3 regions of the Flexivirga sp. genome follow, and region 1 is predicted to be linked to each of the others. Evidence: riboswitches for the same ligand, from Rfam matches in the RefSeq annotation. Region 1 holds a riboswitch; each other region holds the start of a gene.

Region 1 (10,067 bases):
GCGACTTCCCGCACGGCCGCATCGATGGGGCGCTCGCGGGGTTCCAGCTTGCCGCCGGGGAACATGAACTTGTCCGTCCCGGACTTCCGGACCGTCAGCACCCGCCCCTGCGGGTCACGGAACACGACGGCGCTGACGACGATCTCCGCGGCTGGCACGGCAGGAGCCTATCGGCGGATGCCGTCGAGGATGAGCTCGGTGATCAGGGCGACGGTGTCATCGCGGCTGACGTGCTGTTGGTGCATGAGTTCGTGCGAGCTGTAGAGCAGCCGGCTGATCAGCGTCAGGCGGGCCGCCCGGTGCCCGGACCGGAAGGTCCCGGCCCGGTCGCCCCGGTCGAGGATGCCCTCCAACACCGAGGAGTCACGGCGTTGATGGGCGGCCGGATCGGAGCCGCCGAGTGCGGCACCGGACTCGAGCAGCGCGGCCGCCGCGCGATGATCCGCGCCCGCGGCATACGCCACCTGCTCCTGGATGTAGCGCCGCAGCTGCGCCTCCGGGTCTTCCTCCTCGGCCACGGCGGCCGCCACCGCGGCCTGGAATGCCTCGGACTGGGCGGTGAGGTGGTGGCGGACGGCGGTGACGACATCCGGAACGTAGTTGTACAGGGTCGCGCGCGAGATGCCGCTCGCCCGCGCGAGCCGGCTCATCGACACCGCACCGAGGCCGTCGCTGCTGACCAGCTCGGCCGCTATCGCGCCGATCCTCAGCAGTTGCCGTTGTTTGTGGCCGGCGACGGTCGCCGACCAGTCGGCGTCGACCGAGGGCCGTGCCGCATCATCCGCGCCGGCGTCCCGCACCACCTACGGCCTCCTTTTCGAATTTTGACACTGTGTATGGTCTTGCTTACACACCGTCACCATGTCGACACCACGGCTGGGGTGACGACTGAAGCGTAGTCGGGCGTCCCGCCCGACCGAGCACACGAGGAGTCGGGATGCGTTCCCAGCAACGGCCGTGCGCGATCGACGTACACCGGCTGACCAAACGGTTCGGACAGCTGGCGGCGGTGGACGGGCTGAGCTTCACCGTCCGCCCGGGCCAGGTCACCGGGTTCCTCGGAGCCAACGGCGCCGGCAAGACGACGACCTTGCGCATGCTGCTGGGCCTGATCACCCCTAGCGAGGGAACCGCGATGATCGGCGGCCGCCGCTATCAGGACCTGGACGCTCCGGCGCGCACCGTCGGAGCGCTGCTGGAGGCCGACGGCTTCCATCCGGCACGCACCGGGCGAGATCACCTGCGCATCTGCGCGATCGCGGCGGGGGTGAACGACCGCCGCGTCGACGAGGCGCTGGACCAGGTCGGCCTGGCGACGGCCGGCGGACGGCGGGTGCGCGACTACTCCCTGGGCATGCGCCAACGCCTCGGCGTCGCCTCGGCGATCCTCGCCGACCCGCCGGTCCTGATCTGCGACGAACCGACCAACGGGCTGGACCCGGAAGGCATCCGCTGGTTGCGAGGACTGCTGCAGGACCTCGCGGCGGCCGGGCACACGGTGCTGGTGTCCAGCCACCTGCTGGCCGAGATGCAGCAACTGGTCGACTCGGTCGTCATCATCCATCGCGGCCGGCTGGTGCACGAGGGCGACATCCGGCAGGTCGGCAGCGACGAGGTCCGGGTCTGCAGCGCGGACCCGGCCGGACTGCAGGCCGCTGTGCACCGGGCGGTCGGTGACGACGTCCGGGTCGAGCGGGCCGGCGAGGAGACGTTGATCGTGCGCGGTGTCGACGCCACCCGCATCGGGCTGATCGCGCACGACACCGGCATACCGCTGCGGCAGTTGGTCACCGAGGCCAACACGCTGGAACGACTCTTCTTCAGTCTCACCGAATCGGACGGCAGCGGCGCCGTCGAAGACCCCGCACACGAGGGAGCAACGCGATGAGTGCCGTCGCCGAACGGACCGATGCACCTGCGGAGACCGGATCGGGTATGGCGACAGCGCTGCGCACCGAGCTGCGCAAGCTCGCCACGACCCGCCTGTGGTGGATCCTCGGGATCGTCGCGGTGGCCGTCGCGGTCCTCGTCACGGTGCTGACCGTCGCCGGATCGGAGGCCAGCGAACACCCACCGCTGGACATCTTCACCGGAGCACTCATCGGCGGGGTGCAGACCGCCTACATGATCACCGCGATCGTCGGCATCACCGCGGTCACCGGCGAGTACCGCCACCACACCGCGACCGCGAGCTACCTCGCCATACCGCATCGCGGCCGGCTGATCAGCGCCAAGCTGATCGTGCTGACCGGCTACGGACTGCTCGTCGGCGTCGTGGTGGTCGGCGTCTGCTCGGCCATCGCGGCTCCGTGGCTGTCCGCCCGCGGACTGCTCGGGGGCTCGCTCACCGCGGGCGGCGTGACGCGAGCGGTCGTCGGCGGCACCCTCTCCATCGCCGTGATGACCGCGGTCGGCGTCGCCGTCGGCGCACTGCTGCGCAACCAGATCGCCGCGGTCGCCGCACTGCTGATCTATCTCTTCGCAATCGAACAGACGATCAACAGCATCGCGCTGACCCGGCCGGCATACCCCTTCCTCCCCGGCGGCGCGGTGCAGGCACTGGCGTTCTCCGGGCACCGCGCCTTCGGCTCCGCGACCGGCGCCGAACTGCTCAATCCGTGGCTCGCCGCGGTCCTGATCGTCGGTTATGCGGTCGCCATCACCGCCATCGCGGTGCGCACGACGATCCGCCGTGACGTGAGTTAGCCGTTGCGCTCGACTCAGGCGGTCACCACCGTGGTGGGGCGATGGAGGTGACGCAGTTCACAAACCAGTAGCACCGCTACACGTTTTGACTTATTCGGTAACTGTTCCTTATGTTTAAGACAGTCACGAGTCCCAGCGACAAGCCCTGGCTTGCTGGGCGGCAACCCTCACGCACGTGGCGGGGTGCCCCAGGTGAATGACTGGGCCGCAGTGTGTGATCCACCGATCCGCAGTGCGGCAAGCACGGCAGTACCCCGTTGCCCGAGCGCCCGCTGATCGCGTGCGCGCGGGTTCGAGCACGGCCGGGCGCCCTTTCGTCATACGAACGACAGCCGAAGCCTGAGGTCACCATGTCCACCAACACCCCGTCCGACCCGTCTGGCGTCCCTTCCCTGCCGGACCGCCCCTCCCTGCCACCCCGACCGGGCCGGTCGCGGCGTACGTGGCTCACTGCTGCCGTCATCGCCCTGGTGGTCGGCGCCGGCGGCGGGTTCGCTGCCGGCCGCGCGACCGCCGGCGACTCGGCCTCCGGCGGCAAGCTCACCACGGTGAAGATCGGCGTCACGGACGCCGACCAGGACTACTGGCCGGTGCTGAAGAAGCTTGCGCGCGAGCACGGCATCGACCTGCAAACGGTCAACTTCTCCGACTACACGCAGGCGAATCCCGCTGTCGCGCAAGGCCAACTGGACTTGAACCTCTTCCAGCACCTGGTCTTTCTCGCCAGCTACAACAAGCAAGCGCACCAGGACCTGACGCCCGTCGGGTCCACGTATGTCGTGCCGCTCGGTCTCTATTCCAGGAAGCACACCCGGCTCAGCCAGATCCCCCGAGGCGCCGACATCGCCATACCGAACGACCCCACGAACCAGGCCCGCGCACTGCTGGTGCTGCAGAAGGCCGGGTTGGTCCAGCTCAAGGGCGGCGGCACCATCGTGTCGACACCCGCGGACATCGACACGTCCGCATCGAAGGTGAAGGTCACCCCGGTCGACGCCTCACAGACCGTGACGTCGTTGTCCTCGGTGGACGGCGCGGTCGTCAACAACGACTTCGCGTTGGACGGCCACCTGGACCCGAAGAAGGCGCTCTTCTCCGACGACCCGAGGTCGAGCACGTCGGAGCCCTACATCAACGTGATCGTGTCGCGGGCCGCCGACAAGGACAACCCGACGTATGCCGAGATCGTGAAGCTGTATCACGACCCGCGTGTGGAGAAGCTCGTCGTGGCGGAGTCGAAGAACACGAGTGTGCCGGTGCAGAAGCCGGCCGCCGACCTGCGCAAGCTGCTGGCCGGCTACGAGAAGGTCGTGAGCGCGCAATGACCGACGCCGTCATCGAAGCGACTGCGTCCGAGGTGGATTCGGCGGATCCGGTCGTCCGACTCACCGCCGTGTCCAAGATCTTCGGCACCGGCGCCGAGGCTCACCATGCTCTCGACGACGTCAGCCTGGACATCCGCCGCGGTGAGATCTTCGCCGTGATCGGCTACTCCGGCGCCGGCAAGAGCACACTGGTCCGACTGATCAACGGCCTGGAGAAGGCGACGTCGGGCACCGTGACCGTGGACGGGGTCGACATCACCCGGCTGCACGGAAAACCGTTGCGCGCCATACGTCGTCGCATCGGGATGGTCTTCCAGCAGTTCCACCTGATGCGATCGCGGACCGTCTTCGGCAATGTGGCGTACCCGTTGCAACTGGCCGGGCTGGGGCGTGCCGAGCAGGAACAGCGGGTTGCCGAACTGCTCTCCTTCGTGGGGCTGCTGGACAAGGCCTGGAGCTACCCGGAAGAACTGTCCGGTGGTCAGAAACAGCGCGTCGGTATCGCCCGGGCGTTGGCCTCGGACCCCGACCTGCTGCTCGCCGATGAATCCACCTCGGCGCTGGACCCGGAGACCACCCGTGACGTGTTGGCCCTGCTCCGGCGGGTCAACGAGGAGCTCGGAATCACCATCGTGGTGATCACCCACGAGATGGACGTGGTCCGCGCGATCGCCGATCGCGTCGCCGTGCTCGACTCCGGCCGGGTCGTGGAGACCGGCACCGTGCGCGACGTACTGGGCTCACCGCAGGCGCAGACGACGCAGCGGTTCGTGTCGGCGACGGTCGGGAACCGGCCGGATGCTGCACGGCTGCAACAGCTTCGGGACACGTATGACGACACCTTGGTGACCGTCGCGGTCACCGACGAGCGCGCGTTGGGTGCCGTGCTCAGCACCGCTGCGCGCGAGCACGGTGTCGACTTCGAGATCGTGTACGGCGGGATCACCGACCTCAAGCACGAGTCGCTCGGCTCGTTCACGCTTGCGCTGCGCGGCCCGGATGAGGGCGTACGGGCGACGGTCGAGGCGTTGAGTGCTGCGGGCCCGGTGGACGGGGGCGCACGGTGACGACGGACTGGTCGACGCTCTGGCCGACGTTCCAGACCGCGATCTGGCAGACCCTGCTGATGGCGGTCGTGACGATCCTCATCGGCGGCGTCCTCGGGCTGGTGCTCGGCGTGGCGCTGTTCACCACCCGCGGCGGCGGGCTGATGGAGAACCGGGTCATCAACACGGTGCTCAACGTGCTGGTCAACATCGTCCGGCCGATCCCGTTCATCATCTTCGTGACCGCGATCGCGCCGCTCACCCTGCAGGCGATGGGTTCGACGATCGGGACCCGCGCGGTGCTGTTCCCGCTGGTCATCGCGGCAACGTTCGGCGTGTCCCGCATCGTCGAACAGTCGTTGGTCTCCGTCGATCCCGGCGTGATCGAGGCTGCCGAGGCGATGGGCGCCGGCCCGTGGCGGATCGTCCGGTCCGTCCTGGTGCCGGAGGCGCTCGGTCCGCTGATCCTGGGATACACGTTCATCTTCGTCGCGGTCGTCGACATGACGGCGATCGCGGGGGCGGTCGGTGGCGGCGGACTGGGCGACTTCGCGATCACCTACGGCTACCACCGCTTCGACTGGGCGGTGACCTGGATCGCGGTCGCGGTGATCATCGCGTTGGTTCAGCTCGCGCAGTTCGGCGGCAATGTGTTGGCCCGCAAGGCGCTCCGCCGTTAACTCGCGGCCTACTCAGGACGACGCCCGGCCTCCTTCGGAAACAGCGCGTTCAGCTCGGCGTGGGCGCGTCCGCCGGCGAGCTCGTCATACGTGCCGGCATTGAGCAGTTCGCGAGCCGCCCGCTCGAGGTGCCCGAAGATCGCCCCGGCCAGGGAGGAGCCCGCCGAGATCCGACGGGCGCCGGCCGCGCGCAGTTGCGCGATGCCGGGCGCGTGCGGACCGGTGAGGATGTTGACCGGGGCGTCGATCGCCGCTGTCAGCCGGGCCACTTCGCCGAGGTCGGTCACGCCCGGCACGAAGATCCCGCTCGCACCGGCGTCGAGGTATGCCGCCGCCCGGGCGACGGTGTCGTCGAAGTCGGCTGCCCCGAGCAGATAGCCGTCCGTGCGGGCGTTGAGGTAGATGTCGACACCTGCGCTGGTCGCCGCCTCGCGGACCACACGCACGCGTTCCACTGCCTCGTCGACCGGTCGCAGCTCACCGTCGATCGCGTCCTCGAGGTTCACGCCGACCGCTCCCGCCTCGATCACCAGACGGGTCGTCTCGGCGAGGTCGGTTGTCGTTTCACCGAATCCGCCTTCGATGTCGCAGGACACGGGCACGGTCGCGACCGAGCAGATGCGTCGCAGGTGCTCGAGCATCAGGCCACGGTCGAGGACATTGCCGTCCTGGACGCCGAGCGACCAGGCGACCGCGGCGCTCGACGTCGCGAGGGCTGTGGCACCCGCTCGCTGGATCACCGCAGCCGAGGCCGCGTCCCAGCAGTTCGGGAGCACGAGCAGGTCGTCGTGGAGGGCGTGGAAGGCGGCTGCGCGTTCGGTCTGTGTCATGGCGTCAACGGTAGGACGGACCACCGTCACGGACCGCCGCGGCGGCCGTGAGTGCGGGGTGCGTCGTAACCGCCCTCCGGAGGGACCATCTCACCGCGGACACCGAGCAGGCGCACCGGTCGCTCATCGGCGAGCTTGGTGTAGAGCGCGAACGCGGTGTCGGCGATGACCGCCGCGTCATACGTCGGTGCCGGCAGTTTGCGGACGCGAGTGACGGTGAAGAACGGCGCAAAGCGAATCTTCAGATGGACCCGCTGGCAGGGCCGCTGTTCGCCCTGCAGATCCTCGACCACCAGAGCAGCCAATTCGCCGAGGGCGTTGCGTACCTGATCGACCGTCGTCAGGTCGCGTTGGTATGTCGTCTCGTGACCGTGGGCGCGGGCGACCCAGGGGGTGTCATCGACGGTCGCGCTGCCGACACCGCGGCCGAGCCGACCGATGTGCGGACCGGTGTTGGGCCCGAATTCGGCGGCCAGCACCTCGTCCGAGGCGGCGGACAGGTCCCGGACAGTGCGGATGCCGTGTGCTTCCAGCCGTTTCGACGTCTGGCTGCCGATGCCCCAAAGGGCACGAACTGGGCGCTCTCCCATGACTTCGAGCCAGTTGTCCCGCGTCAGTTGGAAGACCCCGCGTGGTTTGCCGAGGTCGGTGGCCACCTTCGCACGGACCTTGGTGTCCCCGACACCGACGCTGCAGTGCAGCCCGGTGGCCGCCAGCACGGCGTCACGGACGGCGTGAGCCGAGCCGACGGGCTCGTCGGTGTCGATGCCGACGAAGGCTTCGTCCCATCCGAGAACCTCGACGACGGCGCCCGGCAGCTCCCGCAACGTCTGCATCACGGTGGCTGAAACAGCCTCGTACACAGGGAAATCCACGGGCAGGAACACCGCGTCGGGGCATCGCTTCACCGCGATCTTGAGCGGCATACCGGAGCGGACACCGTATTCGCGAGCCTCATAGGAGGCCGTCGACACGACGGCGCGTTCGGTCGGGTCACCACGCCCGCCCACCACGACGGGCTTGCCCGCGAGCTCGGGATGACGCTGGATCTCCACGGCAGCAAGGAATTGATCCATGTCGACGTGCAGCACCCAGGCCGTCATACCACTCACCTCGCTCGGGGCAAGCCTGCCATGGCACGGTGTCGGACGGCGATCAGCGGGTGCCGGCCACCTGGCGCGTGGTGACGTTGATCCGGTTGAAGAGATTGGTGGTCGCGATCCAGGTCACCAATGCCGCGAGCGCCGTCTCGTCGTAGTGGTCGGCGACCTCGTCCCAGACCGCGTCCGGGACGGGGTCGAGGCTGTCCGCGATGCGGGTCATGTGCTCGGCGAGCAGCAGAGCGGCGCGCTCGTCGTCGGTGAAGTACGGCGCATCCCGCCACCCGGCGAGCGAGATCAGCCGCTCGTCGCTCTCCCCGGCCTTCTTGGCCGACTCGAGGCCGTACTGCAGGCACCACGAGCAGCCGTTGATCTGGCTGACGCGCAGGTGCACGAGTTCGAGCGTCGCCTCCGGCACGCCCGCTCCTCGCACGGCGGCGACGAGTGCGTAGATGCCCTTGATCCCGGACGGGTCGAGCAGCTGCGCGGGGTTGGTCATACGGGGTTCCATCGTGCGGTCTCCTTGTGTTCATCGGTTGAATCACAGCGGGTGACGGATGGCGCACGCAGAATGTGACACGTGAGCGATGACGAATTTCTGGCGCACGAGTTCGACACCCATCGGACGCGGCTGCGCGCAGTGGCCTACCGCGTGCTCGGGACGTATGGCGATGCGGATGACGCGGTGCAGGAGGCATGGCTGCGGCTGGCCGGCGTCGACCGGGACAGCATCGACAACTTGGGCGGCTGGCTGACGACGGTGGTGTCGCGGATCTGCCTGGACATGCTGCGGTCCCGGCGTACGCGCGCCGAGGATGAGCTGGACAGCGATGATGCGCCGCTGGCAGCGGTCATGGAGGAGCCGGAGTTCGTTGCTGTCCATGACGATTCGGTCACCAACGCGTTGCTCGTGGTGCTCGATCGACTCGGTCCGGCAGAGCGTCTGGCGTTCGTGTTGCACGACCTCTTCGGTGTGCCGTTCGAGCAGATCGCCGCGGTCATCGAGCGCGCACCCGATGCGACTCGGCAGTTGGCGTCGCGTGCCCGGCGCCGCGTGCGCGAGGCGGACGTGTCGAGTGCGCGCAAACAGCAGCGCAGTGCGGTGTCGGCCTTCCTGCGGGCGTCGCGCAGCGGTGACCTGGCCGGGCTGCTCACGGTGCTCGATCCGCAGATCGAGTTGCGCGCGGACCGGGTGGCGGTGGCTGCGGCGGCGGCCGCACCCGGTGGCGCACCGGAGATCGACAGTTCACTGCACGGTGTGCACGCCGTCGCGGCCGCCTTCCAGGGCCGGGCCGCCGGCGCCGAACTGGCCCTGATCGACGGGGTGATCGGCGCCGTCTACGCGCCCGACGGACGCGTCCTGTCGACCATCGCGGCACGGGTGCGCGATGGCCACATCGTCCGCTTCGACGTGTGTGCCGACCAGGAGACCATCGCGTTGATGCGGATCGAGATCCTCGGCCGACCGTGAGCCGGCCGCATGCCGCGAGGTGTGGGGTCCGAACCTCGTCGGTCAGTCGGCCGGATGCGTCACGTACTGCCGACCTGACGGACTCGTCCAGGTGCAGACGCCATCGGGTGTCATCGACACCTTCCAGCCGCCCTCGTGTTTCGCGCGATGATGGTGCCGACAGAGGCATTGGAGATTCCAGGCCGCGGTCGGACCCTCGGGATATCGGTCGACATGGTCGACGTCGTCGAGCCGGGCCGGGCGGGTGCACCCGGGGAAGCGGCAGTGCTCATCTCGTGTCACCACGAACCGCCGCAGCCGCGCGCCGGGTCGGTAGGCCTCGTCGGCGGTCTCGATCGTCGCTCCGGTCTGCATGTCGACGAGCGCACGCGTCACCTTGGTGCCGAGGGTGCGACACATCTCGGCCAGCACGCCCGCCGGTATGACGCCCAGCCCTTCGACGACCGTGTCGGTCAGTCGGTAGGTGTCGGAAGCTTCGTTCGGTAATCGTGGCCGATCGAACTTGTCGGACGATTGCGTCGGCGGTGGTCGATCGGACCTCTTGTTGCGTCGACCCGGCGCAGGTCGCACAGCGTCGACGGGGCGTCGACCCGGCGGGCATCCCGGTGAAGATGATGCGTCGGATCCCATTGATCTCTCACGAATTTCGACGCCCCTTGCGGATCGGACTCTGGTCAGACGGCTCGAACCGACCGCTGCCGCGGCCGTCGGGCCGGTGTTGCACGGCACGCCGCCTCGGAGTTGCACACCGCGCGCGTCCAGCTTCGCGAGTCCGTCGAGCCCCTCCTGCACCGCCTGGCGCAGCAACTGCTCGAGCTGTGGCTCGACGAATGACGCAGGCGGCCACTCGGGACGGCAGGCGAACCCGCCCGACGAAAAGCCACCGAACCGCTCCATGCCGGCACCGCA
Region 2 (10,067 bases), on a different contig from region 1:
GGACGCCATACAGGGTGACCCGTTCGGCGGCCAGCACACTGCCCTGCTTGCGGGACCAATGTGGTTCTGCGTACTGCCGTTTCACCAGGTGCGCACCCAGGCGCTCGGCCCACGCCGGGTCGATCCGCGCGTTGGTGCGTGCCCACAACCGGGTGGTCTCGACGAGCTCGGCCGACATCACGTAGTCGGGTTGCCGCCGGAAGAGCGTTGACCCCGGCTGGATGGAGAAGCGGGCACCGCGTGACCCCTGGTAGTCGCGCTTGTCGGTGTCCCGCAGGCCGATCTGTGACAGCAGCCCGGCCAGCAGCGCCTGGTGTATGGCGTCCTCCCCCGCGGGGTTGTCGCTCGGCGCGAGGTCGTGCTGTTTGGCGACGCGCTTGAGCTGAGCGTGCAGGTCCTGCCACTCGCGGATGCGCAGGTAGTGCAGATATTCACGCTTGCACATGCGGCGGAATGCACTGCTGGACAATGACTTCCGCTGCTCCTTGAGGTAGTGCCACAGGTTCAGCAGGCTGAGGAAGTCGCTGGCTTCGTGCTTGAACCTCGCGTGCGACTGGTCGGCCTGTGCGTGCGCGTCTGCGGGCCGTTCGCGGGGGTCCTGGATCGAGAGCGCGGCGACGATCACCAGCACCTCCCGCAGCGAGCCGTTCTCCGCCGCTGCGACCAGCATGCGCGCCATCCGCGGGTCGACCGGCAAGGCCGCGATGGTGCGGCCGGTCGCCGTCAGCTTCCGCCGCTGCGACCGTCTCTGCTCCACCGCGCCGAGCTCCTCCAGCAACCGCACGCCGTCGGTGACCTGCCGCGGGTCCGGCGGCTCGACGAACGGGAAGCGCGCAACGTCGCCCAGGCCCAACGAGGTCATCTGCAGGATCACCGACGCCAGGTTGGTGCGCAGGATTTCCGGGTCGGTGAAGTCGGGTCTCGCCTCGAAGTCCTCCTCGGCATACAGCCGGATGCAGACCCCATCGGCGAGGCGGCCGCAACGACCGGACCGCTGGCGCGCGGACGCCTTGGAGATCGGCTCGATCGGCAGGCGCTGCACCTTGGTGCGCTGGCTGTAGCGGGAGATGCGGGCGGTGCCGGTGTCGACGACATACCGGATGCCGGGGACGGTCAGCGACGTCTCGGCGACGTTGGTGGCCAAGATGATCCGCCGTTTGCCCGAACGCTTGAAAACCCGGTGCTGCTCGGCCGACGAGAGCCGTGCGAAGAGCGGCAGGATCTCGGTGGACGGCAGCTCCAACCCGGTCAATGCGTCTGCGGCGTCACGGATCTCGCGCTCCCCGGAGCAGAAGACCAAGATGTCCTGCGGACCACCGTCAGCCTTCGTCTCCGTCCACAGCTCGGTCACCGCGTCGGTGATGCCGGTGACCTGGTCGATGTCGACCTCCAGCTCGCCCTCTTCGCGCACGAGCGGGCGATAGCGCACCTCGACCGGGTAGGTGCGACCGGAGACCTCGATGACCGGCACCGGCGGCTGCCCGTCGACCGTGAAGTGGTCGGCGAACCGCTGCGGGTCGATGGTCGCCGAGGTGATGATCACTTTCAGGTCCGGCCGGCGCGGCAGCAACTGGCGCAGGTAGCCGAGGATGAAGTCGATGTTGAGCGACCGCTCGTGCGCCTCGTCGATGATCAGCGTGTCGTAGCGGCGCAGCTCGCGGTCACGCTGCAGCTCCGCGAGCAGCACACCGTCGGTCATCACCTTGATCAGCGAGTCCTGGCTGGTGTGATCGGCGAATCGCATCTGATAGCCGACGGTTTCGCCCAGTGTGACGTCCAGTTCCTCAGCCACCCGCTCGGCCACCGAGCGTGCGGCGATGCGGCGCGGCTGGGTGTGTCCAATCATGCCGTCCAGCCCGCGGCCGAGCTCGAGACAGATCTTGGGCAGCTGGGTCGTCTTGCCCGACCCCGTTTCTCCGGCGATCACCACGACCTGGTGGTCGCGGATCGCGTCGGCGATCTCCGCCTTGGCGGCGCTGACCGGCAACTGCTGCGGGTAGCTGATCTGCGGCACGAGGGTGCGCCGGTGCTCGCGGCGGGCCGCGCGCTGCTCCGGAGTCTCTCGAGGTGGTCGTCGGTCGCCCTGCCGGCCGGAATTGCGTCCGCGCCGGCCACGGGACCGGCGACCGGCGGGCGCGGTGGAATCGGGTGAGGTCATGGTGATCCCGCCCATTGTCGCAAACTCTCCCTTCACACGGCGCGCGCCACCACCTCGCCGAACAGCTCCTCGCCGTCGACGTCCAGACCGCGGGCGCGGAACCAGGCCGCCACGTTGGTGCAGTCGCGCTGCAGCATCTCCATGCCGTGCGGATTGCCGAAGAGGTCGATCGTCTGCGGCAGGTCGATCATCACCAGCCGCTCCCCCGCCACCAGCAGGTTGTACGCCGACAGGTCACCGTGCACGCAGCCGAGCGCGGCAAGTCCGCTGACGGCGTCATACACCTGCGACCACAGGGAGGCGAGCAGTTCCGGCCGCGGCCGGGTGGCGGCCAGCCGAGGCGCCGGCGTGCCATCGTCACCGAGCACGAGTTCCATCAGGATCTCGGTGCCGTCGACCTGCACGGGGTAGGGCACCGGCAGTCCGGCCCGGTGGAAGCGCACCAGCGACTCCCACTCGGCCCACGCCCAGCTGCCGGCGGCCACCGACTTGCCGAACGTGGTGCTCTTGGCCATCGCTCGCGCCTCCCGGCCGCCCTTCTTGGGCAGCTTGCGGCCGTCGGTGTAGGCGGTGTTGCGATGGAAGGTGCGATGCGTCGAATCGCGATAACGCTTGGCGGCGAGCACGACACTGCGGTCGTCCAGCGGCGCCGACCGCTCCAGCAGGAAGACATCGGCCTCCTTGCCGGTCTTGAGCACACCGAGCTCGGTGTCGACGGCGGCGTCGTCGGTGATGACCCAGTCCGGCCAGGGCTGCGGGCCCCGGCTCAGGGGCTGGCAGTTGCCCCACGTCGACCAGCGCTGGTCGACGGCGAGTGCGCCGATCTGCCGGTAGTCGAAGGCGAAACGTTGATCGACGGACGTGCCGTCAAGGGAGGAGGCGGAGGCCTCCGGGTGGTGCGACATACGGGAAACTCCGATCGAGGAAGAGCCTGGAAGCGGGCAGCGTGTCCTGTCCTTCTGCCATCGCTGACTCCTTTCCTCGAAGCGACGTATGCCGCCGTCGGTGCGGCACAGTTATGCCGCCGGTGCGTGTGTGCCCAGGCTTCCCGGCATACAGCGTTGCGGTCAACCGAATTTCAGCACGCCGGTCGAGTAGGGCGAGGAACGAGCCCGTATCGAGACCAGCGTGGCGTCGAAAAGGCCCTGTGCGGCATACGAGAACGTATGCCGCACAGGGCCTTTCAGGCGGTACTCAGCCCTTCGCTGCGCGGAATCCCTGCTCCAGGTCGGCGATGATGTCATCGACGTGCTCGATGCCGACCGAGAGCCGGACCAGCCCGGGGGTCACTCCGGCCGCGAGGCGATCCTCGTCCGGACCCTGCGAGTGCGTGGTGGACGCCGGGTGGATCGCCAGCGAACGGACATCGCCGATGTTCGCGACGTGCGAGTGCAGCGTCAGTGCCTCGACGAACTTCTTGCCGGCCTCGACGCCGCCGGCGATCTCGAAGGCCAGCACGGCTCCAGCCCCGAGCGGCGTGTATTTCTGGGCGAGCTCGTAGTATTCGTTGCCTGGCAAGGACGCCCAGCGCACCGACTCGACCTGCTCCTGCTCCTGCAACCACTCGGCGACCGCGCGGGCGTTGGCGACGTGGCGCTCGACGCGCAGGCTGAGCGTCTCGATGCCCTGCTCGATGAGGAAGGCATTGAACGGTGACACGGCCGAGCCGAGGTCACGCAGCAACTGCACGCGGGCCTTGAGGATGAACGCCAGGTTCGCGCCGAGCGCACTGCCGACGCCGAGGTCCCGTGCATAGACCAGCCCGTGGTACGCCTCGTCCGGGGTGTTGAAGCCGGGGAACTTCTCCGGGTCTTTGGCGAAGTCGAAGTTGCCGCTGTCGACGATGACGCCGGCGATCGAATTGCCGTGACCACCAAGGTATTTGGTGGCCGAGTGGATCACGATGTCGGCGCCGTGCTCGATCGGGCGCAGCAGGAACGGCGTGGCGATCGTGTTGTCGACGACCAACGGCACCCCGTGGGCGTGCGCCACGCCGGCGACGAGTTCGATGTCGAGGACCTCGGATTTCGGGTTCGACACGGTCTCGGCGAACACCAGCTTGGTGTTCGGCCGGATCGCGGACTCCCAGCTCGCCGCATCCGTGCGGTTCTCCACGAAGGTCGTCTCGATGCCGAGCTTGGGCAACGTGTGCTTCAGCAGGTTGAACGTCCCGCCATACAGGCTGGGGCTGGCGACAATGTGGTCCCCGGCCTGCACGATGTTGAGGAACGTCAGGGTCTCGGCCGCCTGGCCGGAGGCGACCAGCAGCGCACCGACACCGCCTTCGAGGTCGGCGATGCGCTTCTCGGCCACGTCCGTGGTCGGGTTCATCAGCCGGGTGTAGATGTTCCCGAACTCCTTGAGCCCGAAGAGATCTGCGGCGTGGTCGGTGTCGTTGAACTGGTAGGACGTGGTCTGGTAGATCGGCAGCGCGAGCGCACCCGTTGCCGGGTCGGCGCTCTGGCCGGCGTGGATCTGGCGCGTCTCGAAGGACCAGTTGGGAGTTGCCTCGGTGCTCATCTGTGTTCTTGACCTCCGTGCTCGATCGCCGTATGACGACGCACGGCCGCCTTCGGCGGCGGACCCACATTCGTGATGCCCGCGCTTGCCACACGGCGATCTGCACCGGTGGCCCGGTCCTCACCCGGGGCACCCCACCGCGAGAGGAGGGTTGCCGGTCAGCGAGCCGGGGCTTGACGCTGACACTCATGACCTGTCCGAGATGCTAGCGCCGCTCACCTTCTGATACATAATCGTCTCTTACTATGGACGCCTCGCAACGTTATGAGAGCGAAGGCGCCCGAGGAACGACTGTGCAGGAGCGGCGTGCACCGGCGACGGTGGAAGAGGTCGGTGCCCGAGCCCGCACCGGACACAATGGGCCCATGACGAACTCTGCGGTCACCATCGAGCGACTGGACCGGGTCGGCACTCGGGACGTCGACGCACTGACGGCACTGGTCGGCACGCTCATCCGGGCCGACGCGGCGATCGGCTGGGCCGATCCGCCGACCCGGGAGGAGATGCGGGACCTGCTGACGGACCTGGTCGCAGCCGGCCCCTCGGACGCCTGCGTGCTCGTGGCGCGTGCGCCGATCGGCGGTGCGGGTGAACCAGACTGCAATCCCGTCGGATTCGGCTATTGGCGCCGCTACGCTCGCACCACCCTACGGCCGCACGCCGACCTGGAACGCCTGGCCGTGGCCGCCGAGTTCAGCGGCCGAGGCATCGGCCGGATGCTGCTGCGGCACCTGATCGACGCCGCGCGCGTCGCCGGCTGCGAGCAGCTCACGATCGACTTCCGGGGTGACAACGCCGGCGCCGAGCACCTCTACGTGTCCGAAGGCTTCACCGAGTACGGGCGGCTGCCGGATTTCGTCGCGCCGGACGCGGAGCGCCGGTTCGACAAGGTATTCCAGGTCCTCGACCTGCGCGAGCACCCGCGGGGCCGGTAGCCGCCGTCCCACCTCTTGACGGCGACGTCCACTATGTCTAGATTGCTAGCATGCCAGCAAGCGACAAGCCCGCGAAGGCGCAGTTCAACGTCTATCTGCCGGGCGATCTGATCCGCGAGGTCAAGCACCGCGCGATCGACGACGGCCTGAGCCTGTCGGCCCTCGTCGAGCAGGCACTCCGCGACTACCTCGATCCAGGAGCGACCCGATGAACCTCTTCGTGCAGCCGATCCGCTTCACCGACGACATCGACGCGATGACTCGTCTGCTGACCACCCTCGGGCTGCGCGTCGCCCTCACCGCCGACAAGGGCGGATGGGTCGTGCTCGCCGGCCGCGCCGGCACCGTCGCCCTGCACAGTGCGGCGGATGCGGCGACCGGCGCCCGGCCGGGGCACACCAGCCTGTGTTTCGAAGCGTCCGACCTGCCGGCGCTCGCACGGCGACTGACCGCGGGTGGCTTCGGCGACGACGGCCACCCCGCCGGGTCGATGGTGTACGACGAGGCCTACGGCCGGGCCATCACGGTCACCCTCGGTGATGAGGACCTGACGATCAACGGCACCTCCGACGATCTCTACGGATACACGAGCACGGGCGTCACACCGGGTCCCGACGCCGGCGATCTGCGCGTCACGCCGATCCGCTTCATCGACGATCAGGCGCCGGACCGCCGGCTGCTCGAGGCCCTCGGCTTCGCACTCGTCGGCGAGGCGAACGAGCACTTCACCCAGCTCACCCTCCCCGGAGCGGGCGGATCCGTGGGGTTGCACCTTGCCGGAGACGAGTCACGCGTCATACCAGGGCCGTTCGCGGTGCAGCTGAGCTTCGAGACGGCCACCCCCCTGCCCGAGATCATGCAACGGGCCGCCGCGGCGGACGCCACCACGGCGCTGCACGAGTCCGAGTTCGGTGACCACGTCACGATCACCGACCCGGACGGCCAGCAGATTCAGGTGCACGCGAGGGCGTGACCTGCTGTGCGTCGTGCACCGGTGAGGGCCGTTCCGTCCGACGATGTCGGTGGTCGGTGATTCGCTGGACACATGATCGAAGAACGCGCTACGACTGCACCGCCGGATGCGGCTCGCATCGCCGGGTCGCCGACGCCTGCGTTCCCCGAAGCTGTCTCGGCGGCGCGCGACGAGCTGGCGATGATCAGCGCCCAGCTCAACGACGGGCATACCCGTCTCGTCGCGTTGATGCGCCGGGTGCTGGCCGACGAGCTGTGGTGCGGGGTGGGTTTCCGTTCACCCGAGCACTGGCTGACGGCATACGCGGGTCTGACTTGGTCGTCGGCCCACGACGTCGTCCGCATCGCCGAGCGGTGTTCCGACTTGCCGACGATGCAGCGGTTGCTCGATGCGGGCCGGCTGACGCTCGGGCTCGCCGCCGTGATCGCCAAGCACACCCCGAGCGCGTATGACGCGGATGTTGCCGAGTTCGCCTCCTACACGACCGTGACGCAGTTGCGCAGGGCGTTGTGCCGCTATGAGTTCGAGACCGGCGCCGACGGCAACGCAGCCGACTCCGACTCGAACTCCGACGACTCCGACGACTCGGCCGACTCGGCCGACTCGGCCGACGCCCAAGACGCCGGCAGCAGCAGCGCGCTGTTGGCCGGCGCCGCAGCCGACGACGAGGCCTTGGTGGACGCAGCCACCGACGCCGCCCAGGCGCGAACACCAGGCCGGCACGATCCCACCACCGCACCTCCTCGCCTCGAGATGCGTTACGCCGCAGGGCGTTTTCTCCTCTCGTACGACGCACCTGCCGATATCGGTGCCTTGGTCGAGCAGTCGCTGCTGGAGGCGAAGGACGCGCTGTTCCGCCTCGCGACAGGAACGACGGCCGACGCGGGCAGCGCCACGTCCCGACCGTCGGCCACATGCGGCGACAACCCCGGCAGCGCGTCCCGCACCCATCGCGGCGCCTCCTTCGGAGAGGCGATGAGCCTGTTGGCTCAACGGTCCCTGGACACCGGCGCACCGCTCGGCCATTCGCGGGCAAGTCGCTACCGCGTCTACCTGCATCTCGACACTCAGGGCGCGGGGTGGCTGCACAAGCAGTGCGCACTGCCCTCGACGTTGCGTGCCCGGATCCTCTGCGACGGCGTGATTCAGCCGGTCTGGGAGACCGAAGGCACTCCGGTCAGCGTCGGTCGGGCTCAGCGCATCGTGCCAGCGCGCACCCGTCGCCTGCTGGAGGACCGCGATCGCGGGTGCCGCTTCCCGGGTTGCCTCGCGATGCATCACCTGGAATGCCACCATCTCGACCACTGGATCGACGGCGGGCTGACCGACGCCGACCGGCTGATCATGCTCTGCCCGTTCCACCACGACGAGCACCATCGCGGCACCTTCGTCATGGTTGGAGACCCGACCCGGCCGGACGGCGTCACCTTCACCGCACGCGACGGGACACGGTTGCGACCGCTCTACCAGCTCTACGACCCGCTTTGCGGGCTGCGTTCGGAGCCGCGCCACGATCGGCGTCGTGGCCCGGACCGCCCGTCGCAGCACGACCCTCGCGGCAATCACGCCACGCCGCACTTCGCACCGTACGCCGGTCCGACGAACGAGACGCTCCATCTGTCTCTGGTCAGGTTCGATCCGCGACCGCCGGCAGCGAGTCCGCGGTCAGGCGCCTCACCAGGTGAGCAACGCCCGGGTGACCAAGACCCACCGTGGGCGAGATCCCAGGTGACCAAGACCCCCGTGGACGAGATCCCGGGTGACCAAGACCCCCGTGGACGAGACCGGTGGGCAAGACCCGGTCAGTGCCTGAGCCCGCACTGATTCGGTGCACGCAGGCTCGCGGGCACACCATCGGCACGCGCAACACCGCGCCCGCGGTCGCGAGCCGGCCGCGGCGACCCACGACTCGCGACCTCCGACCCCATGCAGGCACCTATAGTGATCGGATGCGCCTGCCCGAGGACATCCCGGCAGTGCACGACTTCAGACGGCAGCTGGGTGATCTCGACTGGATCGTGGGCAGCTACGCCGCCGGCTCGGTCGCCTCCGGCGAGTATGCCCCAGGGGTGAGCGACATCGACCTGGTCGCGCTCACCGCATTCCCATTGCTGGACGCACAACTGGAGCAGCTTGCGCGCATGCACGCTGCCATCGACGCCGCGCATCCTGGAGCGCAACTGGGCTGCGTCTACGCGCCTGTCGACGAGTTGCCGGGCTTGCACATCGCACACCCGACGTGGACCCACGGGCGGCTGGTCGAGCGAGAACTGTCGCAGCTAACACGGGCCGAGCTGGGGCAGTTCGGCATACGGCTGACGGGTATGCCGCGCAGGCAAGTGTTCCCGCCGTTGCCGGCTGCGACCATTCGCGCGGCCGCGCGCGCCGAGTTGACCGGCTACTGGTCGTGGGCGGCACAACGGCCGTGGCTGTTCCTCGACCTGTCATTCGCAGATCTGGCGCTGATCTCGATGACCCGTGCACGTCATACGCTGCGCAGCGGCGAACTCATCGGGAAGCCTCAGGCGCTCGACGCGCTGCACGCTTCCGCCGGCGTTCGGGCAGCGGTGCGACGACGACGACGCCCGCCGCCGGCACGCGCACGACGTCTGTCCGCCGCACGGGCACGGCGCCTGCGCACGGGGTGGTCGGCGTGGCGCGACGTGCGGCACACCGTTCGCACCGCCCGCCACGCCCACTGAGGACGAGACCCGGCCGCCGCGTCAGAGCAGCTGCGCCAGGGAATAGATCAGCAGACCGACGAGACCGCCGACGACCGTGCCGTTGATCCGGATGAACTGCAGGTCGCGACCGACGTGCAGCTCGATGCGCTGCGACGCTTCGTCGCCGTCCCAGCGCTCGATGGTCTGCGAAATGACCGTGGAGATCTCGTGGCCGTAGGTCGTGACCACGTGCCCGGAGATCTCCCCCAGCCGCCGATCCAGCGACGCGCGGAGCTCGTCATCGGAGACGATCCGGCCACCGAGGTCGGTCAGTGCCCGCACCAGCCGCGCGCGCAGGTCGCTGTCGGGGTCCTCCAGCGATTCGACGACCACCCGCTTGACCGACTGCCACATGCCGACGAGCGAGTCGCCCACCGACGGGTGCGACAGCACGCGCACCTTGAGCTGCTCGGTGCGTTCCATTGTGGCCGGGTCGTTCTGCAGGTTGTCGGCCAGCTTGGCGAGCAGGTCGTCGATCGCGCGCCGCACCTGGTGGTCCGGCGTGTCCCGTATGTCGGCCAGCCACCGGACCAGCTCGACGTGCAATCGTGCCGCCACGGTGTCGTCCAGCCACCGTGGCGACCACCAGGGGGCGCGACTGCCGATCAGCGAGGTCACGGTCTGCTCGTTGTCCCGGACCCAGTCGTGCAGCTCACGCACCACCAGATCGACGACCTGGCGATGCGAGTCGTCCTTCACCACACCCTCGAGCAGGCTGCCCAGCAAGGGTGACACCGGCTCACGGGCCAGCCGGGGCA
Region 3 (10,067 bases), on a different contig from region 1:
GACTTCACCCGGGTGCTGTCCGCCGGGCACGACCGGGTCACGACCGGAGGGCTGGTCGCCGCGATCGTCGCGGCCGGTGACGACGACACCGGCGCCGAACTGGCCGGGCTGCGCCAGCCGAACGCCGCCGCGCTCGGCTTCGTGCTCGACAGCGCCAGCTTCGCCGGCGCCCGCGACGCCGAAGCAGGCGACGGCCCGAGCGAGGCCGCGTTGCGGGTGCGCGATCAGCTCGCCGCCGCCGGGTGGCGGGTGGAGATCGTCGACGCGAAGCTGCCGATCCGGCAGGCATGGGCCACGGTCACCAACAAGGCCCTGGTGCAGGTGGGGTCCTTGTGATCGCCCGGGCGCGCTGGAGCGAGTCGGGGCTGGCGCTGCTGGGCTCGGTGGTCGCGCTGTGGCCCCTGACCACCTTGCTGGAGGGCGGTTCGTGGCTGTGGGCGCTGCTGGTGCTGTGTGCCTTCGTCGGGCTGGTCGGTGCGGGCATGCGCACCACGCGGGCCTCGGCGGGTGGGGTGCTGGCGGTGCAGGTGCTCGCGCTGGTCGCGGTGGTGCTGCTGCTCAACGTCCACGACCATCTGGACTCGACGCTGATCTCCGCCATACAGGATCTGGTGCAGGAGGCGCACGACACGGTGCGACAGTCGTCGGTGCCGGCCCCGGTCACCCCCGGGCTGTTGATGATGCTCGAGCTGATCGTGCCGGGGCTGGCGATCGGCACCGATTTCCTGGCGGTGACCGCACGGCAGCCGGCGCTGGCCGGCGTGCCGATGATGGTCATCTACATGCTGTCCACGTCCAACTCGGGCGCGGCGCTCAACCCGGTGTTCTTCATCCTGCTCGCGGTGGCCTGGCTGACGATGCTGGCGCACGGCAGCGGCGTGCTGGTCCGCAGCTGGTCGTCGGTGCGGGCGCGCGCGCTCACCCCGACCCTGCACGAGGACCAACTCGGCCTCACCGGTCTGGCGTCGGCGGCGCGCGCGCTCGGCATCGCCACGATCGCGTTGGCGCTGATCGTGCCGGTGTTCCTGCCGCATCCGGACCCGCACTACTTCGCGAAGGGGCTCGGTCGCGGTGGCAGTGGCGGCAGCGGAGTCGTGGCGTTCAGCACCACGGTCAATCTGGCCAAGGACCTGCGCAAGACCGACGGTTCGCCGGTCCTCACCTTCAAGACCACCGACCTGTCCCCGCCGCCGCTGCGGGTCACCGCGGGCGGCATTTACTCCGACGGCGAGTGGAAGGACTTCCCCGGGCCGAGCGGACTGATCATGGGCACCGATGGCAAGCCGCTGCCCCCGCCGGCCGGTGCGGCCCGCACGGACAGCGCGTATGTCGAGCATCTGCAGGTCACCGACAACACGATGACCGCGCCGAACGTGCCGGTGCCGTTCCCGATCGAGTCCGGCGACTTCGGGCAGACCAAGTGGGGCTACTCCCCGACCACCCAACAGCCGTATGTGACCCGGTCGGTGAAGTCCTACGAGTTGGACTACCGGATCCCGCAGCAGGACGCCTACCAGCCGGGACGCCGGATCGACCGGCAGCAGTTCGGTTCGACGCTGCAGGTCGACCCGAAGTCCGCGGCGCGGGTGCGAGCTCTGGCCGGGCGACTCGGCGGCAAGAATTCCTTCGACCAGGCCGTGCGGATCCAGGACTACCTGCGCTCGGGCGACTTCGTCTATTCCCTGACGCTCGCACCCACGCAACGGGTGGACGGCAAGAAGCTCGATCCGTTGTCCAATTTCCTGGTCACCAAGAAGGGCTACTGCACGCAGTTCGCGACGGCAATGATCATGCTGGCCCGGGCGGACGGCATACCCGCGCGGATGGCGCTGGGCTTCCTGCCCGGCAACCCGGCCGCGAACGACACCTACACGGTGATGCAGTCCAGTGCACACGCCTGGCCGGAGCTGTATCTGCCCGGTATGGGCTGGACGCGCTTCGAACCCACGCCCGGTGACCGCACCGGCGCGCCGCCGAGCTACACGACCGCGGTCACCGGCCCGGCCGGCGGTGGCCATGCCCCGTCGGCGAAGTCCACGGCACCGAAGTCGTCCTCGGCGGCGCCGTCCTCGTCGTCCGCGGCCCCTTCGAGGTCGACGGCTGCGCGGACCGCCGCGGGCGGTCAACACATCGACTGGTGGGGCAATCTGGTGATCGCCCTGCTCGTGCTGGCGGTCGGCCTACTGGGTGCCCTCGTGCTCCCCCTGCTCGCCCGTCGGCAGCGCGAATCGATCAGTGCGCGGCTGCGCGAGCACCGGCCGGTCGAGGCGCAGTGGCAGGTGTTGCAGAGCCGGCTCGGCGATCTGGGCATCCCGCCACCGCAGGAGGAGCGGTCCCCGCGCGCGACCGAGCGCTACTACCGCTCCCGCGCCGCCTTGCCCCCGGCCGGGCTGGAGGCACTGCACTCGGCGATGTCGACCCTCGAGCAGGAGCGGTATGCCGCCCCGGGCACCTCACCCAGCACGATCGACCGGCAGTCCCGGCTCATCCTGGACGGGGTGCGCCGGCAACAGTCGTGGCCCCAGCGCATCGCCGCCGCGGTGCTGCCGGCGTCCGGCCGGGCGGTCTTCCGGCGTGGTGTCGCGCGGATCGCCCGCGGGCCGGCGCGCCTGTTCGGCATACACCGGCGCCGCTGAGCGGTCGCGGGCGTCGGACCGGCACCCAAACCAGCGACCGTTGCCGGTTATGCACGCATTTCCGGCCGATTCGGCCCCGAAGCAGCGACCGTTGCTGGTTAGTCACGCATTTCCGGCCACGCCGGCACCCAAACCAGCGACCGTTGCTGGTGAGTCACGCATTTCCGGCCGATCCGCCCCCGAAGCAGCGACCGTTGCCGGTTAGTCACGCATTTCCGGCCACGCCGGCAGCTGCGGAGACGACGACCAGCACGCAGAACGGCCCCGGACGAACTTGTTCGCCGGGGCCGTTCTGCGTGCTGCGAGGAGTCGCAGCAGAAGATTCAGTCCAGGTAGTCGCGCAGCACCTGGGAGCGCGACGGGTGCCGCAGCTTGCTCATCGTCTTGGACTCGATCTGCCGGATCCGTTCCCGGGTGACGCCGTAGACCTTGCCGATCTCGTCGAGCGTCTTGGGCTGGCCGTCGGTCAGGCCGAAACGCATCGACACGACGCCGGCCTCACGCTCGGAGAGGGTGTCCAGGACGGAGTGCAACTGCTCCTGCAGCAGGGTGAAACTGACTGCGTCGGCGGGCACCACGGCCTCGGAGTCCTCGATCAGGTCGCCGAACTCACTGTCGCCGTCCTCGCCGAGCGGGGTGTGCAGCGAGATGGGCTCGCGGCCGTACTTCTGCACCTCGACGACCTTCTCCGGGGTCATGTCGAGCTCCTTGGCGAGCTCCTCCGGAGTGGGTTCGCGCCCGAGGTCCTGCAGCATCTGCCGCTGCACCCGGGCCAGCTTGTTGATGACCTCGACCATGTGCACCGGGATGCGGATGGTGCGCGCCTGGTCGGCCATCGCGCGGGTGATGGCCTGTCGGATCCACCAGGTCGCGTACGTCGAGAACTTGTAGCCCTTGGTGTAGTCGAACTTCTCGACCGCACGGATCAGGCCGAGGTTGCCTTCCTGGATGAGGTCGAGGAAGAGCATGCCGCGACCGGTGTAGCGCTTGGCGAGCGAGACCACGAGGCGCAGGTTGGCCTCGAGCAGGTGATTCTTGGCCTTCTTGCCGTCCTGCGCGATCCACCACAGCTCGCGCTTGAGCTTCATCTCGATCTTCTCGCCGGCGTTGAGCTTCTCCTCGGCGAACAGGCCGGCCTCGATGCGCTTGGCGAGCTCGACCTCTTGCTCCGCGTTGAGCAGAGCGACCTTGCCGATCTGCTTCAGGTAGTCCTTAACCGGGTCGGCCGTTGCACCGGCGGTGACGACTTGCTGGGCCGGTGCGTCGTCCTCGTCGTCCTGGCGGATGACGAACGCGTCGGACTCCTCCGCCTCGTCGTCCTTGAGGTCCTTGGCGTCCGGCGCCTCGTCCTCGGCGACGTCGAGGTCGTCGGTCTTCTTGCGCGCCGCGGACCGCTTGGCGGTGGTCTTCTTCGCGGCGGCCTTCTTGGCCGGCTTCGCGTCATCCATCGCGTCGTCCGGTGCATCGCTCTCGAGCGCGTCGGTGTCGACGTCGTCGGCGCTCTTCTTGGCGGCCGTCTTCTTGGCGGCGGCCTTCTTCGCCGGCTTCGGGTCGTCGCCCTTGGCGGCCGTGGTCTTCTTGGCAGCGCTCTTGGCGGCCTTCTGGCTGGTGCTGCGACGGGTGGTGGTGGTCGCCACGGCACGAGCGGCGGTCTCGGAGTCGAGCGTGACGGCGATGCCGTGCTCATCCAGCGCACGCAGCACGGTCTTCATCCGCTGCGGCGCGATCTCACTGGCCTCCAGGGCATCCTTCAGCTGCGAGCTGTCGATCGAGCCGTTCGCCTGTCCGACTGCCATCAGCTGCTGCAGCGCCGGGTGCGCGAACTCCGCCGGCAATGCCGGCGCTCCGGGGGTCTTCGCCACTGGGTCCACCAACTACCTTCCGAAACTGTCGGTCAGCCGTGCACGGGCACTGGATGCACGGACGCAGGTGCACGGACACCACTACGTTGCCGTCCGGGGTTGACGGCTGACCGAGGTTGGGGTTTCGAAGCGACCGTCACACCGGCTGGTCCGGCTCGGTCACGAGCGCTTCCACACCATTATAAAACGATTCGGGGCGTGGAACATTCCATCGGCCCCTTTCCGGGGCTCGGTCCGCTCACTCGGCGGGCTTGACCGCCAGCACCGGGCAGGCAGCATCCAGCAGGATGCGCTGGGCGTTCGCGCCCAGGATCAGCTTGCCGACCGGCGACCGGCGCCGGAGCCCGATCACCAACAGATCGGCGGACTCCTCCTCCGCGATGCGCAGGAGTTCCTCCGTGGCATCCTCGCCGGGACCGACGGTGCGCACCTCGTAACTGACGTCCTGGTCGGCCAACTCGGCCAGCTGCGCGCGAGCGTCCGGGGTCTGGTCCTGCCCCTCGCTGTGCGCCGAGTCCAGCACCACCAAGGGGGTATGGCGCACGGCCGCTTCCGCGGCTGCTCGGCGCAGCGCCGCGGCGCCTTCCCTGGTCGGTACGTACCCCACCACGACAGCCACTGCGCGATCACCTCTTCCCATCGGGTCGCTCACGTCTCGGACGTACCGACGACGCTACCGGACCGATCCGCCGGCGGGGCGAGCAGCCTGGTGGCCAAGCTCACATCCGGCCGGCGCTCAACCGGCGACGGGCACGCGGACCTGCTCGCGCCGTGCATCGGCCACGGCCTCGGAGACGATCGCCGCGATCTGATCGGTCTCGATGAGGAACCCGTCGTGCCCGTGCCGTGAACGCATCAGCCGGACCCGTCCGCGGCCGTGTGCGGCCACGATCTGCTCGGACAACTCCACCGGGAAGAGCCGGTCGGAGTCGACGGCGGCGACACGCAACAGTCCCGGGTAGCCGCCGAGCACCTCCGCCAGGCTGCCGCGCCCGCGGGTGACGTCATGGGTCGCCATCGCCGCGGTGAGCTGCACGTAGGCGCCGGCGTCGAAGCGGGCGACGAGTTTGCCGGCCTGGTGGTCCAGGTAGCTCTCCACTGCGAACCGGCCGCCGTCCAGCGGGTCCTCCTGATCCTGTGGCCGCGTGCCGAACCGGGTGTTGAACTCGTCGGCGCTGCGGTAGGTCGCGTGGGCGATCCGGCGAGCGATACCCAGCCCGTCACTCGGTATGACGCCCGTGCCGTAGTAGTCGCCACCGGCGTACCCGGGGTCGGAGGTGATGGCCAACGTCTGTGCCTGACCCCACGCGATCTGGTCCCCGGTGGCCTGTGCAGCGCTGGCGATGACCAGCGCAGCACGGGTGCGCTGCGGATGACCGGCGGCCCACTCGATGGTGCGCATGCCGCCCATCGACCCGCCGAGCACCAGGAACCAGTCGGCGATGCCGAGCGCGTCGGCGACCGCCGCCTCGATCATCACCTGGTCGCGCACGGTGGTGCGCGGGAAGCGCGATCCCCACGCCCTGCCGTCCGGGGCGGGCGAACCCGGCCCGGTGGTGCCGCGGCACCCGCCGAGCACGTTGACGGCGACGACATACAGCTCGTCGGTGTCCAACGGCCGTCCGGAGCCGATCAGGCCGGGCCACCAGCCCGCCGTCGGCTGCCCGGGGCCGGGCTCCCCCACGACGTGCGAGTCACCGGTCAATGCGTGTTCGACCAGCACGGCGTTGTCGGCACGGGAGGACAGTCGCCCCCAGGTCTGGAAGGTGACGACCACCTCGGGCAGCACGGCACCGCTCTCCAACGGCACGTCGGTGAGGCGGATCGCGCGGGCGTCGGGGTTGGCATCCGGCGGCGGTGCGCACCACTGCACCGGTGACCCGGTGCGTAATGGCGTGCGTGAGGTCTGCGTCGTCGCCGTCCGTATGGCGCTCATCCGGCCCACTCCTTGCGTGCCCCTTGGGGCTCGCCGGCCCCGCGCTTGCCGACCGCCGTGCACGGTCGACCCTGTCTTCACCCGGGGCACCCCACCGCGGTGGAGGGTTGCCGCCCAGCCAGCCGGGGCTGTGTTCGTGGCCGCGAAGGTCAGCGAACGCTGGGACTCATGACGGATACAACGGTAGCAAAACCGTCTGGGCGGGACGAAGCCGTCGCCCGCGCATCTCACGGGTCGGGCGTTCCACCCAGGACCCGCGACATAGCGACCCGAGAGAATCGGGCTCCCGCGCAGTATTCGGAGGAGCTGGCGGGGAAGAAACGTCGTGGGGTGCCGGAGCGGGGGAGGAATTTCGTGGGGGTGATCTTAGGCAGGCCGTTGCTGAGCTGGTGTCGGGCGCAGCCCGGCCTGCAGCGCCGCGTCGAACAACTGGGCCAGCCGGCAGTCGGGCTCGACCTGCAGCGCGCGGTCGACAGCGAAGGACGCGAGCACCCCGTTGCCGGTGACCCATCGGATGGCGGCGGCGAGCAGCAGCACCGGGACACTCCACGACTGCGGGATGCACCCGACCCACTCCTCCAGTCGCTCGGCGACGCGGTCCACCGGATCGTCGAACGGATCGAGCTCACGCAACCAGAGCGGCGGCAGGCCGAGGTGGTGCGGATCGACCGGCGCTTCGGCCTCGACCAGCTCCGCCGGCAGGAACTGCGGCATCAGCCAGGACAGCACCTGGTCGCGGACCACGATCGCGGCCACGGCCGTGGTGGCGTCGGCCAGCACGTCGACCGGGAGCTGATGCACGGGCGTCTGTTGCTCGAGCAGCACACGCGGCAGCACCTCGGCGCTGTGCACCTCGGCCGGCTCGCCGAGCCGATGCCCGACCGCTGCGGCCACCAATGGATGGCGCACGTCGAAGCGGTGCGCGAGGTCGGCACGGTCGGCGGCCGGGGTCACGCCGCGCTGCACCTGCTCGGCCACCGGTGCGACGCGGGTGGCCGGCGGGACCGGCGACCATGTGCACGGGCAGCGGTGACACGAGCATCGCTCGGCGCGCCAGGTCGCAGCCTCGCCCCGCACATGTGCGACGTGCGACAGCTCTGCGCCGGCTGCGCGCAGCAGGTCGCCCAACTCCTGCAGGAACAGCTGGTCGGCGGCCCCGGACGCGTCGTAACAGAGCACGACCAGCTCGTCCGGATCGTGCCTGCCGAACGTGGTGGCGATGTGCTTCGCGAACGCCACGGCGTCGCAGCTGTCCGGTCGGTCGAACCGCGCCGTGAGGACCGTGCGCCGGTCGCGCAGGCCGATCACGACGAGGCAGTCCCGGGGCAGGAATCCGAGTTGGTAGGGCAGGTAGGCGATGAGCTCGCCGATGCCGTGCAGGCTGGATGTCATACGGCGAGCCTGTGGCCGCGCACCAGGGTCGCGGACGGTCGATCACCGCGGGTGTGGATGCGTGACCGGGCCGGAGGGGGATGTGGACCGCCCGGTCAGGACAGGCGCTCACCCGGGATCGTGTCGCCGCGCCGGCGTTCCCACGCCAGGAACCGGTCGGTGTCCTCCACCAGGGCCTTGGCCAGCCAGGCCAGCACGACGGCGTCATCGGCGAGTCCCACGACACCGACGAGCGCTTCGGGCAGCAGATCGATCGGCGAGACGACGTACGCGGCGGCCGCCGCCAGCAGGCCGAGATGACCGGCACTCACGCCCGTGTACTCGCCGCGTGCGACGGCCTTCGTCATCCGCGGCAAGGACGCGACTCGCACCGAGATGGAGGGACCGCCCGGCTCGGTGACCTCCTGCAGTGCGTCGGAGATCCGGCGCATCGCCGACCAGCGGACGCCGGCCAGGCCGGACACCTTGGGCAGCCGCGGCACGCTCAGCTCCGCCCGGCCGGCAGGGCGCGGCCGGTGGGCGGGAACTCCCGCCTGGCGACCTTGGCGATGCGGTGCAAGAGGAACACGTCCAGGCCGGCGCCGATCACACCACCGGCCACCGGGATGCCCTTGCCCAGCTTGGTCAGCAGCTTGTCACCGAGTTGGCCGACCAGCCGGAAACCGACCGCCTTGTTGACGACCATCACCGCGGGCGGTGGCAGCTGGTTGGCCGCCAGGTTCGCCAGCCGGCCGGTGCTCACGACACCGGCCTTCTTGAGCAGGTCGTCGGCGTCGCCGCCCACCAGGGTCAGGAGTATGGCGGTGCGGGTGCCCTGGTCGTGCAGGTCGTACCCGCGCAGGTCGGCGATGGCTGCCACCATGCGGGTGTTGATCAGGTAGAAGCCGACCAGGTTCACCGGTAGGGCGACGGCCATTGTGACGAATCCGCCGAGGCTGGTGACGAATCCGGCACTGGCCGCGAGCTTGCGGTGCTGGGACACGACGTGGTCGATGGCTCGGTCCACGTCGGCCGGGTAGTCGCGCCGGGCGGCCTCGGCGACCTCGTGCGCGCTGTCGAAGCCGGCCTTCCCGTCGATACCGACCGTGATCAGCTTCTGCGACAGGCTCAGCGCCGTGCTGCCCAACGGACCGTTGTCGAGCGGGACGGGCTGCTTGCTCTTCTTCTTGCTGCTGCCGAACATGCGCCCATCCTGCCAGCCGTGTCGGGACGCCATACCGGAGCGCGTAACGTGGCGTTATGCCTTACCCCACAGACTCGAGTCCCGAGCTCGCCGAATACGCCCACCCGGAGCGCCTGGTCACCACCGGCTGGCTGGCCGAGCAGCTTGCCGGCGACCACCCCGACCTGGTCGTCCTGGAGTCCGACGAGGATGTGCTGCTCTACGACACCGGCCACATCCCGGGCAGTTTCAAACTGGACTGGCACACCGATCTCAACGACCCCGTGACCCGTGACTTCGTCGACGGAGCCGGCTTCGCCAAGGTGATGTCGGAGCGCGGCATCGGCCGCGACACGACCGTGGTCATCTACGGCGACAAGTCGAACTGGTGGGCGGCATACGCCCTGTGGGTGATGACGCTCTTCGGTCACCAGGATGTCCGGCTGCTCGACGGCGGCCGGTCGGCGTGGCTGGCCGAGGACCGGGAGATGACCCGCGAGGTGCCGACGGCCCGAACCGCCGACTACCCGGTCGTGGAACGCGCGGATGCGCCGGTGCGCGCCTTCAAGGAGGACGTGCTGGCCGAGCTGGAGCGGGGCACGGCGATGGTCGACGTGCGCTCCCCCGGCGAATTCAGCGGCGAGCTGCTGCACATGCCCGATTACCCGCAGGAGGGTTCACTGCGCGGCGGCCACATCCCGGGCGCACGGTCGGTGCCGTGGTCGAAGGCGGCGCGCGAGGACGGTCGCTTCAAGAGTCGCGCGGACCTCGAAGCGCTCTCCCAGGACGAGCAGCGACTCGACCCCGGCGAGGACGTGGTGGTCTACTGCCGCATCGGCGAGCGCTCCTCGCACACCTGGTTCGTGCTGACCCACCTGCTGGGCTTCGGCACCGTGCGCAACTACGACGGTTCCTGGACCGAGTGGGGCAACGCGGTGCGGGTGCCGGTCGAGCAGGGCGGACCCGCGGCGTGAGCGACCTGCCCGCGCCGCTGGCCGAACTGATCGACGACTTCGGTTCGGTCGGCCCGAAGGACCGGCTGCAGCTGCTGCTGGAGCTGAGCGAGGAGTTGCCCGAAC

Evidence for each region. A riboswitch is a leader RNA that binds a small molecule or an ion and turns the genes downstream of it on or off. The one in region 1 is predicted to bind S-adenosylmethionine.
Region 2: it holds a riboswitch for S-adenosylmethionine, as region 1 does, so the genes downstream of both, ACTHL4_RS08810 (bifunctional o-acetylhomoserine/o-acetylserine sulfhydrylase) here and ACTHL4_RS12760 (MetQ/NlpA family ABC transporter substrate-binding protein) in region 1, are expected to answer to the same signal.
Region 3: it holds a riboswitch for S-adenosylmethionine, as region 1 does, so the genes downstream of both, metX (homoserine O-acetyltransferase MetX) here and ACTHL4_RS12760 (MetQ/NlpA family ABC transporter substrate-binding protein) in region 1, are expected to answer to the same signal.

The regions. Positions count from the first base shown of each region.
Region 1 is NZ_JBQCGS010000076.1:16,410-26,476, forward strand. Features, by position in the region: gene ACTHL4_RS12740 (NUDIX hydrolase) at 1-158, opposite strand, end outside; gene ACTHL4_RS12745 (TetR family transcriptional regulator) at 168-803, opposite strand; gene ACTHL4_RS12750 (ABC transporter ATP-binding protein) at 938-1,888, shown strand; gene ACTHL4_RS12755 (ABC transporter permease) at 1,885-2,706, shown strand; SAM riboswitch class IV at 2,828-2,956, shown strand; gene ACTHL4_RS12760 (MetQ/NlpA family ABC transporter substrate-binding protein) at 3,057-4,031, shown strand; gene ACTHL4_RS12765 (methionine ABC transporter ATP-binding protein) at 4,028-5,098, shown strand; gene ACTHL4_RS12770 (methionine ABC transporter permease) at 5,158-5,757, shown strand; gene ACTHL4_RS12775 (isocitrate lyase/PEP mutase family protein) at 5,766-6,587, opposite strand; gene ACTHL4_RS12780 (DNA polymerase IV) at 6,614-7,690, opposite strand; gene ACTHL4_RS12785 (carboxymuconolactone decarboxylase family protein) at 7,743-8,198, opposite strand; gene ACTHL4_RS12790 (sigma-70 family RNA polymerase sigma factor) at 8,268-9,158, shown strand; gene ACTHL4_RS12795 (HNH endonuclease signature motif containing protein) at 9,201-10,067, opposite strand, start outside.
Region 2 is NZ_JBQCGS010000051.1:34,533-44,599, forward strand. Features, by position in the region: gene hrpA (ATP-dependent RNA helicase HrpA) at 1-2,158, opposite strand, end outside; gene ACTHL4_RS08805 (serine protein kinase RIO) at 2,191-3,063, opposite strand; gene ACTHL4_RS08810 (bifunctional o-acetylhomoserine/o-acetylserine sulfhydrylase) at 3,353-4,678, opposite strand; SAM riboswitch class IV at 4,755-4,872, opposite strand; gene ACTHL4_RS08815 (N-acetyltransferase family protein) at 5,044-5,613, shown strand; gene ACTHL4_RS08820 (CopG family transcriptional regulator) at 5,664-5,825, shown strand; gene ACTHL4_RS08825 (hypothetical protein) at 5,822-6,586, shown strand; gene ACTHL4_RS08830 (HNH endonuclease signature motif containing protein) at 6,659-8,410, shown strand; gene ACTHL4_RS08835 (hypothetical protein) at 8,536-9,288, shown strand; gene ACTHL4_RS08840 (DUF445 domain-containing protein) at 9,310-10,067, opposite strand, start outside.
Region 3 is NZ_JBQCGS010000051.1:14,663-24,729, forward strand. Features, by position in the region: gene ACTHL4_RS08730 (DUF58 domain-containing protein) at 1-336, shown strand, start outside; gene ACTHL4_RS08735 (transglutaminase family protein) at 333-2,636, shown strand; gene ACTHL4_RS08740 (RNA polymerase sigma factor) at 2,960-4,498, opposite strand; gene ACTHL4_RS08745 (universal stress protein) at 4,737-5,117, opposite strand; gene metX (homoserine O-acetyltransferase MetX) at 5,235-6,434, opposite strand; SAM riboswitch class IV at 6,471-6,608, opposite strand; gene ACTHL4_RS08755 (DUF4192 domain-containing protein) at 6,801-7,826, opposite strand; gene ACTHL4_RS08760 (YkvA family protein) at 7,922-8,308, opposite strand; gene ACTHL4_RS08765 (EcsC family protein) at 8,311-9,009, opposite strand; gene ACTHL4_RS08770 (sulfurtransferase) at 9,066-9,962, shown strand; gene ACTHL4_RS08775 (SufE family protein) at 9,959-10,067, shown strand, end outside.